One region of the Pseudoalteromonas sp. GB43 genome, then DNA from elsewhere that is predicted to be linked to it. Evidence: predicted binding sites of a transcription regulator. Region 1 holds the regulator's gene; the other holds the start of a gene.
What was found. Region 1 encodes FliA, which starts transcription of late flagellar genes. Its sites were predicted from a motif close to CTAAAGNTNNNNNNNNNNNNGCCGATA; they were not measured.
Positions count from the first base shown of each region.

Region 2: a site for FliA is predicted at 2,174-2,200, ahead of pomA (flagellar motor protein PomA). Genes of this name have one in related genera too.

Region 1 covers NZ_JBPCHJ010000001.1:2,889,098-2,893,421, reverse strand. Annotated here, with positions in the region: gene ACRWSG_RS13730 (chemotaxis protein CheA) at 1-130, opposite strand, end outside; partial or broken gene ACRWSG_RS13725 (protein phosphatase CheZ) at 146-912, opposite strand; gene cheY (chemotaxis response regulator CheY) at 930-1,313, opposite strand; gene ACRWSG_RS13715 (RNA polymerase sigma factor FliA) at 1,354-2,064, opposite strand; gene ACRWSG_RS13710 (MinD/ParA family ATP-binding protein) at 2,091-2,951, opposite strand; gene flhF (flagellar biosynthesis protein FlhF) at 2,944-4,324, opposite strand, start outside.
Region 2 covers NZ_JBPCHJ010000001.1:2,654,912-2,659,235, reverse strand. Annotated here, with positions in the region: gene ACRWSG_RS12625 (hypothetical protein) at 1-285, opposite strand, end outside; gene ACRWSG_RS12620 (flagellar motor protein MotB) at 416-1,339, opposite strand; gene pomA (flagellar motor protein PomA) at 1,343-2,110, opposite strand; gene xseB (exodeoxyribonuclease VII small subunit) at 2,383-2,625, shown strand; gene ispA ((2E,6E)-farnesyl diphosphate synthase) at 2,630-3,517, shown strand; gene dxs (1-deoxy-D-xylulose-5-phosphate synthase) at 3,606-4,324, shown strand, end outside.

The sequences.
Region 1 (4,324 bases):
TGGCGTTTAAGATATTTTTGTCTTCGGGATTGTTCTCAAGCTCAACTAATTGCTCTGACAAAAGCTCTAAGATTTCTCCTGCCTCAACAAGGAAATCCTGTAAAATATCTTCATCGACTTCAAAGCTCATGCAGCTACTCTCCTCTTAGAAGCCCAGACTTGATAATAGATCATCGACTTCATCTTGTCCTGAGACAACATCATCACGAGAGTCTTTATCAATAATGGACCTTCAGGACCTGCTAGTGTATCACTTGTTGCAGGTGCTTTTTCTATGGCCTGTTTTTCTTGTTGTTGATGACCATCTTCTTGACTGCCAAACACAGTTAAGAGATTAATTAAACTGTCTTCTACTTCTCGCACTAACTCAATGACGCGACGGATTACTTGCCCCGTCAAATCTTGATAGTCCTGTGCCATCAGCACATTGGTCATCAAGCCCTGTAGCTCATCGGTTTTAGTATGCGAGTTATTCATAAAATTATCTAAGCTATGACATAGCTTTTTAAACTCACCGAGCTCTATTTCTCGGCTCATTAAACGATCCCACGTTGGTTTAATCGTCGCTATTTCATCTGCAAGTTGTTGCGCTATAGGTAAACTAGCTTCAACTGCATCCATGGTTTTGTTAGCGGCGCTTTCTGTCATTTCCATAACATAATTTAAGCGCTGCTTAGCGTCTGGGATCGCATCGGTAGTTAAATCTGAAAGACGAGTATCTAGATCAAAGTTTTTTAGCGCTTCATGTAATTGTCGCGTCAGTTTACCGATTTCAGCAAACAGCTCTGATTGTTCTTTTGATGCTGTTTCAAGTATCAGCTGATCAGCTTTTTCTTGTTCACCATTTTCAAGAAACTCAACAAGTTGACGAGCTTGCTCTAAACTTATTTGAGGCGCAGCTAGTGCTGACATAAGCCTCTCCCCTTAGATTAACCTAAACGTTCAAACACTTTTTCCAATTTGGTTTTAAGTGTCGCAGCAGTGAATGGTTTAACGATATAGCCATTAACACCCGCTTGAGCAGCAGCAACAATTTGTTCTTTTTTCGCTTCAGCTGTCACCATTAATACAGGAATATGCTTAAGGCTATCATCAGCACGAATTGCTCTTAACAAATCAATGCCTTGCATACCTGGCATGTTCCAATCTGTTACAACAAAATCAAATTCTTGATTTTGTAGCATTGGCAATGCTGTTGACCCATCGTCAGCTTCCTGCACATTGGTAAAACCTAAATCCCTTAATAGATTTTTAATGATACGTCTCATTGTAGAAAAATCATCAACAACAAGAATTTTCATGTTTTTATCCAAAACATCCTCCGGTGAGGTTTGAACCTATATTTACTTACTACTAATTAATCCAGTCATTGATTTTTGCTTTGAGCTTAATCATCGCCTGACCATGTATCTGACTCACACGCGATTCACTAACATCGAGTATGTGTCCTATTTCTTTTAAGTTCATTTCGTCGTTGTAGTACAAAGACAAAACAAGTGCATCTCTTTCTGGTAACGATTGGATAGCCGTTAATAGAGACTGGTTAAACCGCTCATTTTTAACGTTATTAAACGGTTTGTCTAGTCCTAAATCCTGACCTACAGGTGTAATGACGTCTTCATCAACGCCTAAGTCCTCTATACCTAATACTTTACTAGAATTTACATCATGTAGAATATGATGGTACTCATCGAGCGTTATATCAAGTTTTTCAGCGACTTCTGTATCTTTAGGTTCACGATTTAGCGTGCTTTCTAATTCGGAAATGGTTTCAGCCACAAGGCGAGCATTTCGGTGAACTGAGCGTGGTGCCCAGTCACCTCTACGAATTTCGTCTAACATCGCACCACGAATACGAATTCCAGCGAAAGTTTCGAAACTAGCCCCTTTGCTAGCATCAAAGTTTTTTGATGCTTCAATTAGGCCTATCATGCCTGATTGAATTAAATCATCGAGTTGGACACTGGCAGGTAAACGAGCAATTAGATGGCACGCCACTTTTTTAACTAAAGAGGCATGTTTTTCAACAATCGCATTTAAGTTTTGTGCTGATTGATATCCCATCGCTTTATTCACCGATGTTGTCATAGTTAGCCGTTTACTAGTTTTTCAATGAAAAATTCTAAATGGCCAGAAGGTTGATTAGGAATCGGCCACTTAACTGCTTTTGTTGCTAATGTTTTAAACGCCACCGCAGCTGGTGAGTTTGGAAATAATTCAACAATCACCTTTTGACGTCGCGTAGATTTACGCATGTTCTCGTCATAAGGAATGGTAGCTACCAACTCCATTGAAACGTCTAAAAAGCGATCCGTTACTTTTGAAAGTTTAGCAAATAATTCTTGCCCTTCACGCAAACTGCGCACCATATTGGCAACAATTTTAAATTTATATACGCCATGCTCACGGCTAAGCACTTTTATAAGCGCATAAGCATCGGTAATTGAGGTAGGTTCATCGCATACAACCACAACAACATCTTGGGCTGCACGAGAAAAGCTTAATACCATGTCAGAAATACCTGCGGCGGTATCGACAATTAAAATATCAAACTCGGTGTTTAACTCGCTAAAAGCGCGAATAAGACCTGCATGCTCAGATGGTGTTAATTCCACCATGCTTTGCGAACCAGACGTCGCTGGTACAATTTTGATGCCTGCAGGGCCTTCAACGAGAATTTCGTCAAGCTCACACTCGCCTGACAAAACATGAGATAAGTTACGTTCAACACGAAGGCCAAGCATTACGTCACAGTTTGCCAAACCTAAATCGGCATCTAATACTAATACACGATTTCCTTGCTGACCTAATGCGATTGCGGTATTGAGTGAAACGTTGGTTTTACCCACTCCACCTTTACCGCCAGTCACAGCGATAACTTTAACGCCACTATTATTATTTTGATTCATTTTGCGCAGGCCGCTTGCTTGATCTAATACTGTGTTAATCATACATCCCTACTGTGTTCGACGCTACTGCTTGACGTCTTGAATGTTGTGCTTTTGCTCGTTTTAAATACAATTGTTCAGCTTTTTTCACTAGTTTTTCAGCATTCGCTACGCGAATATCCTCAGGAACACGCTGACCGTTAGTAAGATACCCTATTGGCAAGCGATTTTGAATCGCTATGCTAATAATCTCACCTAAACTTAAAGATTCATCCAATTTAGTGAAGATACAGCCACTTAGGTGAACCTTTTTAAAGTGTCTTACGGTTTCTTGCAACACATTTATCTGTGCTGTAGCACTTAATACTAAATAACTACGAATATCAACACGCTGATTACGCATTAGGGTATTTAACTGCTCAGTTAAACGTAAATCACGTTGGCTCATACCCGCTGTGTCTATTAATACTAGACGCTTATTACGTAAATGGTATAACACTTCAGCTAATTCATTCGCATCTTTTACCTGCTTAACACCACAACCAATAATACGACCATAAGTAGCCAATTGTTCGTAGGCACCAATTCTGTAGGTATCAGTGGTGATCAACGCCACTTTATCAGCACCATATTTTTGTGCACCCAGTGCAGCTAATTTTGCAACTGTGGTTGTTTTACCAACGCCTGTTGGACCCACTAACGCAAATACACCGCCTTGACGCAGGATTTCGTTATTCGTTGTATGCATTTGGTTTTCAACCATTTGCAGAAGTGCTTGCCACGCTTGTTGACGTGATACATCATCAGGAATGAAACAGGTCATTTGCTCAGCAACATCACGTTCAATACCCATACCTGCTAAGCGGTCAATCATACATGCGCGAGTCGGATCACGGCGTGCCATATCTTGTTGCATTAAGCCAGATACTTGGTGTTCAAGTAATTGACGAATCGCATTCATTTCTTCGCGCATGGTCGTCATTTCTGATTGATTCGCAGGTTCTGAGTTTTTGTGCTCGGCTGGTGAATCTAAATCATCAAAACCAGAATCTAAGTCGTCATCAAAACCTAAGCTATGTGCTTGAGTTTGTACACGAGGTGCTGCCTGCGGTTGATAACGAGGAGCTTGCTTGTATTGTGGCTGTTGCTGCTCAAAGCTTGGCTCTTTTGCTTGATAGTGTTCACTCGTATCAATACCAGATTGACTAAACATTGACGCAAGCTCTGGCGAACGAGGGCGTGGGGCTTGACGCTCAAGTAACGCTTGTAGGCTATCAGCAACTTTCGCTTGCGGCTCAGGTTTAGCACGCATTGGCTCAGGTTTAACAAAGTTATGCTGTGGAGCAGGTGCTGATTGTGCCACTGCTGGTTTAGCTTCGGCTTTCGGGGCTGCTTTGTCGTAATCAACAGCTGCAACGATTTCAACGCCGTTAGCA
Region 2 (4,324 bases), 230 kb from region 1:
ACTTTGCCATAAGTAGACTTTATCTTTAATACCTAAGTAAGCAATGATTGCCATCCAAGCAATATCATTAAAAGCCCAAACGACATAGCGCCAAATATAAATGTCATCAAATTCACGTAAGCCGCTATGAATTAAGGTACCGTATAAAAAGAAACATGCAGTTATTACGGTAAAGTGGAATGCCTGCCAATCTTTGCGGAGGTAGAAAACGAAAATAGCAGGGATCAGAATGAACACCCAGCTATTATTCAAAATTGAGATGGTATATACAAACCAATCAGGCAAAATTAACTAACCTTAATCTGTTTTACCATCATCGTCGCCACTACCATTACCAGGCATGTAGCTATATTTATCAACTTTTTTCATTTTTATTCTCTATTACATTTGTTAATGAGGCTTAACTTTAATTGATTTACTGCCTTACATCAATAGGTTCAGATTCGTGTGCTTTACCTTGCATAATAGAGATTTCAACACGGCGATTTCGCTTGCGATCTTCGTCGGTTACATTCGGTACTAGAGGCCTCGTTTCTGCGTGACCGACTACCATCATACGGGACTTATCAAACCCTGGCGCTTTTTCCATTTCACTGGCAACTGCCACCGCACGTTTTGATGATAAATCCCAATTATTAGTATAAAGCTCATTCGATACTTGGAAGTCATCAGTGTGACCTGACACGGTTATTTCACCCGGCACATCTTTTAACAGCGTAGCAATATCACGAATAATAGGTTTAAATTTTGGCTGTAAAAAAGCACTACCCGATGGGAATGAACCATTCTCACGAATGCGAATAATAATTTGCTGGCCTAATGACTCGAGCTCAATCGCACCATCCATAATTTGCTGTTCTAGTTGCTGAGCAATTTTCTTCACAAGTTCATTTGTTTGTTCTTGATCAGCCGCAGAAATTGACTGTTCTAAAGCTTGTTGCTGAGCCGTACTTTGCGATTCACCACCACGTTTATTACCGCGCTGTTCTTGTCGACCACCGGCGGAGCTTTCGTCGCCAGCCTGAAACTCAAGCATTTGTTGTGTCATCTCAACGGTTTGTTGCTGAATCGTTTCAATAGGTGTTGGCTCAGGTTTGCCTGGAGTAAACTCCATGGCAATAACAGAGGTTCCTTTTGGAATATCTTTTACTTCAATTTTATTTTGTACACCAAAAGCAAACTTCATAGAGCCAGCAATTTGCTTAAACTTCAGCACGTCCATTTCAGAGAAAGCAAGCAAGAGTACAAAGAAGCACATTAATAATGACATTAAATCCGCGAAGGTACCCATCCATGCAGGCAAGCCTGGTGGAGGACATTTGCACTCTTCATCTGACATGCTCTACTCCTCGGTATCAACTTTACGTTTTGATTCGGCTAAGTAGTTTTTCAAAATACCTTCAATTACTTTCGGGTTCTGACCGTCTTGAATACCTAGCACCGCGTCAAGAATTAAGCGTTGATTGAGGGCTTCTTCGTCTTTACGCAGTTCTAGTTTTACCTGAATTGGAATAGCGACAACGTTTGCTAAGAAAGCACCATAGAGAGTTGTTAAAAGGGCAACTGCCATTGCTGGGCCGATTGCCTTTGGGTCATCCATGTTTGATAACATAGCAACCAGACCGATTAGCGTACCGATCATACCCATTGCAGGAGCAATATCGGCAAGTGATTTGAATAAACCAGCACCGAGTTCATGACGGTTAGCAGTAAGAGAAATATCTTTTTGCAGCGTGGCGCGAACGACATCAGCATCATGACCATCCACTAACATATCGACCCCTTTACGCATAAAACCGTTGGGGATTTCAGCTTCTTCTAATGCTAAGAAGCCACCTTTACGTGCAGAATCAGCTAATTCTACTGCTTTTTCAATTAATTCTTCCGGAGATTCGATTTTGAACATAAAAGCTTTTGCTGCCACTTTACCTATGCCCAAAAATTGCCCCATGGTGAAATTTGATAATACAATAAAAATCGAACCACCAAATACAATGACCACCGAAGGCGTGTTGTAAAACATTGCAACTTGGTCATCACTACTTAACACCATCGACATAGCAATTAAGCCTATGGCACCAAGAATACCTATTATGGTTGCTAAATCCACATACCCCTCCAGAGGAACAATTACACGATACACTCAAGTATCAAATTTTTATTATTAACTGCTTATCGGCAAGCAGTTGAAATACTTAAATCATTAAATGAATTAATTTTATTTTAATGTAAGATTTTTAAGCTACAAGTTTAAGCTGTATTTAAAATCGTAAAAATAGCATACTAAAAATGAATTATGCGTAAAAAAACACATCATTCTTTGACCTAGTTTAGCATTCCCCCTAAAATTGGCCTCACTTTCTAACAGCTATCGAGGCCACAATGGCAACAAAGAAACCAGAAAACTTAAGCTTTGAAGAAGCACTGGATGAATTATCTCAAATTGTTGCACAAATGGAGCAAGGTGAATTGTCACTGGAACAATCACTAAAACAATTTGAACGCGGCATTGCGCTAGCAAACGCTTCGTCTGGTAAGTTACAACAAGCCGAACAAAAAGTTGCCATTTTAATGGGTAACGATAGCCAAGCGCCTCTTAGCAATTTTGATTCAAACTTGGACTAATTAAGTGCAATTAAAAGAACAATTACAACGCGCTCGTGAAGACGTAGAAGCACACTTAAATCGCTATTTTGAACAGCCACTTAATACCGAAAAAAACATCAAAGAAGCCACCCACTACGGTGTTCTAAATGGTGGTAAACGCTTACGTCCTTACCTTGTATATGCAACGGGCCGGATGATGGGCGCGGACAAGGCCGATCTTGATATTCTTGCCGCCGCTATTGAGTGTATTCATAGCTATTCTTTAGTTCATGATGACTTACCAGCAATGGATGATGATGACTTAAGACGTGGCCGCCCTACCTGTCATATTGTCTATGGCGAAGCACAAGCCATACTCGCAGGTGATGCCTTACAAACACTGGCATTTGATTTAATTGCCAATCATCAATTTGCTGTTTCTGCGAGCCAGCAAGTAAAAATGATTGCCTCATTAAGCAAAGCCTCAGGTATTGAAGGTATGGTAGGTGGGCAAGCACTGGATATTGAAGCGACCGATAAAGAAATTACAGTTGCTCAGCTAGAGCGCATTCATCAGCTAAAAACGGGTGCCTTGCTTAATTGTGCAATTACACTCGGTGCATTGAGTGCAAAAAGCTGTGATGAACATACACTCGCGCAATTAAACCTATTCGGTCAAGCAATTGGGCTGGCCTTTCAGGTACAAGACGATATCCTTGATGTAGAAGCTGATACTGAAACATTAGGTAAGCCACAGGGTTCCGATGTTGCTGCAAACAAAGCAACCTACCCTGCTTTATTAGGGATGGCAGGCGCAAAGCAAAAAGCCCAAGATTTGCTGGCTCAAGCCCATCAAGCTCTTGAGGCTATTGATTACGACACCAGCGAATTAGCGAGTCTTGCAAGCTATATTGTTGAACGCAATTATTAATACCTAAAAAGAAAGACAAAATAACTAAAAAATCGGAGCGGCAATGGGCTATAATGCACTCTGGTTAGCGAAGGATGTATAAAAAATCATGACACTTGATAGTAGCAAGTATCCATTATTAAGTTTGGTTGACGAACCAGCACAACTGCGTGATTTAGCGCAAGACAAGTTACCTGCGTTTAGTAAAGAGTTACGCGAATACCTACTTAACTCAGTTTCGCAAAGTAGTGGTCATCTAGCATCAGGTTTAGGCACTGTTGAGTTAACAGTTGCACTGCATTATGTTTATAACACTCCTGAAGATCGTTTAGTTTGGGATGTGGGTCATCAAGCATACCCGCATAAAATCTTAACGGGTCGTCGTGACCAAATGCATACTATTCGTCAAAAAGACGGTTTACACCCATTCCCATTCCGTGAAGAAAGCCCATACGATACTTTCAGTGTTGGTCATTCGAGCACCTCAATTTCAGCAGCCTTAGGTATGGCCATTGCTGCAGAAAAAGAAGGTAAAGATCGTAAAACTGTTGCTGTTATTGGCGATGGTGCGATCACTGCTGGTATGGCATTTGAAGCAATGAATCACATGGGTGATGTTAATCCTAACGTGTTAATTATCTTAAACGACAATGAAATGTCGATTTCAGAAAACGTGGGGGCACTCAATAACCACTTTGCCCGAATTTTATCTGGTAGCTTCTACACCAATATTCGTGAAGGCAGTAAAAAGCTCCTTTCTGGTTTACCGCCTGTGAAAGAACTTGCTAGCCGCATGGAAGAGCACCTAAAAGGAATGGTCATTCCGGG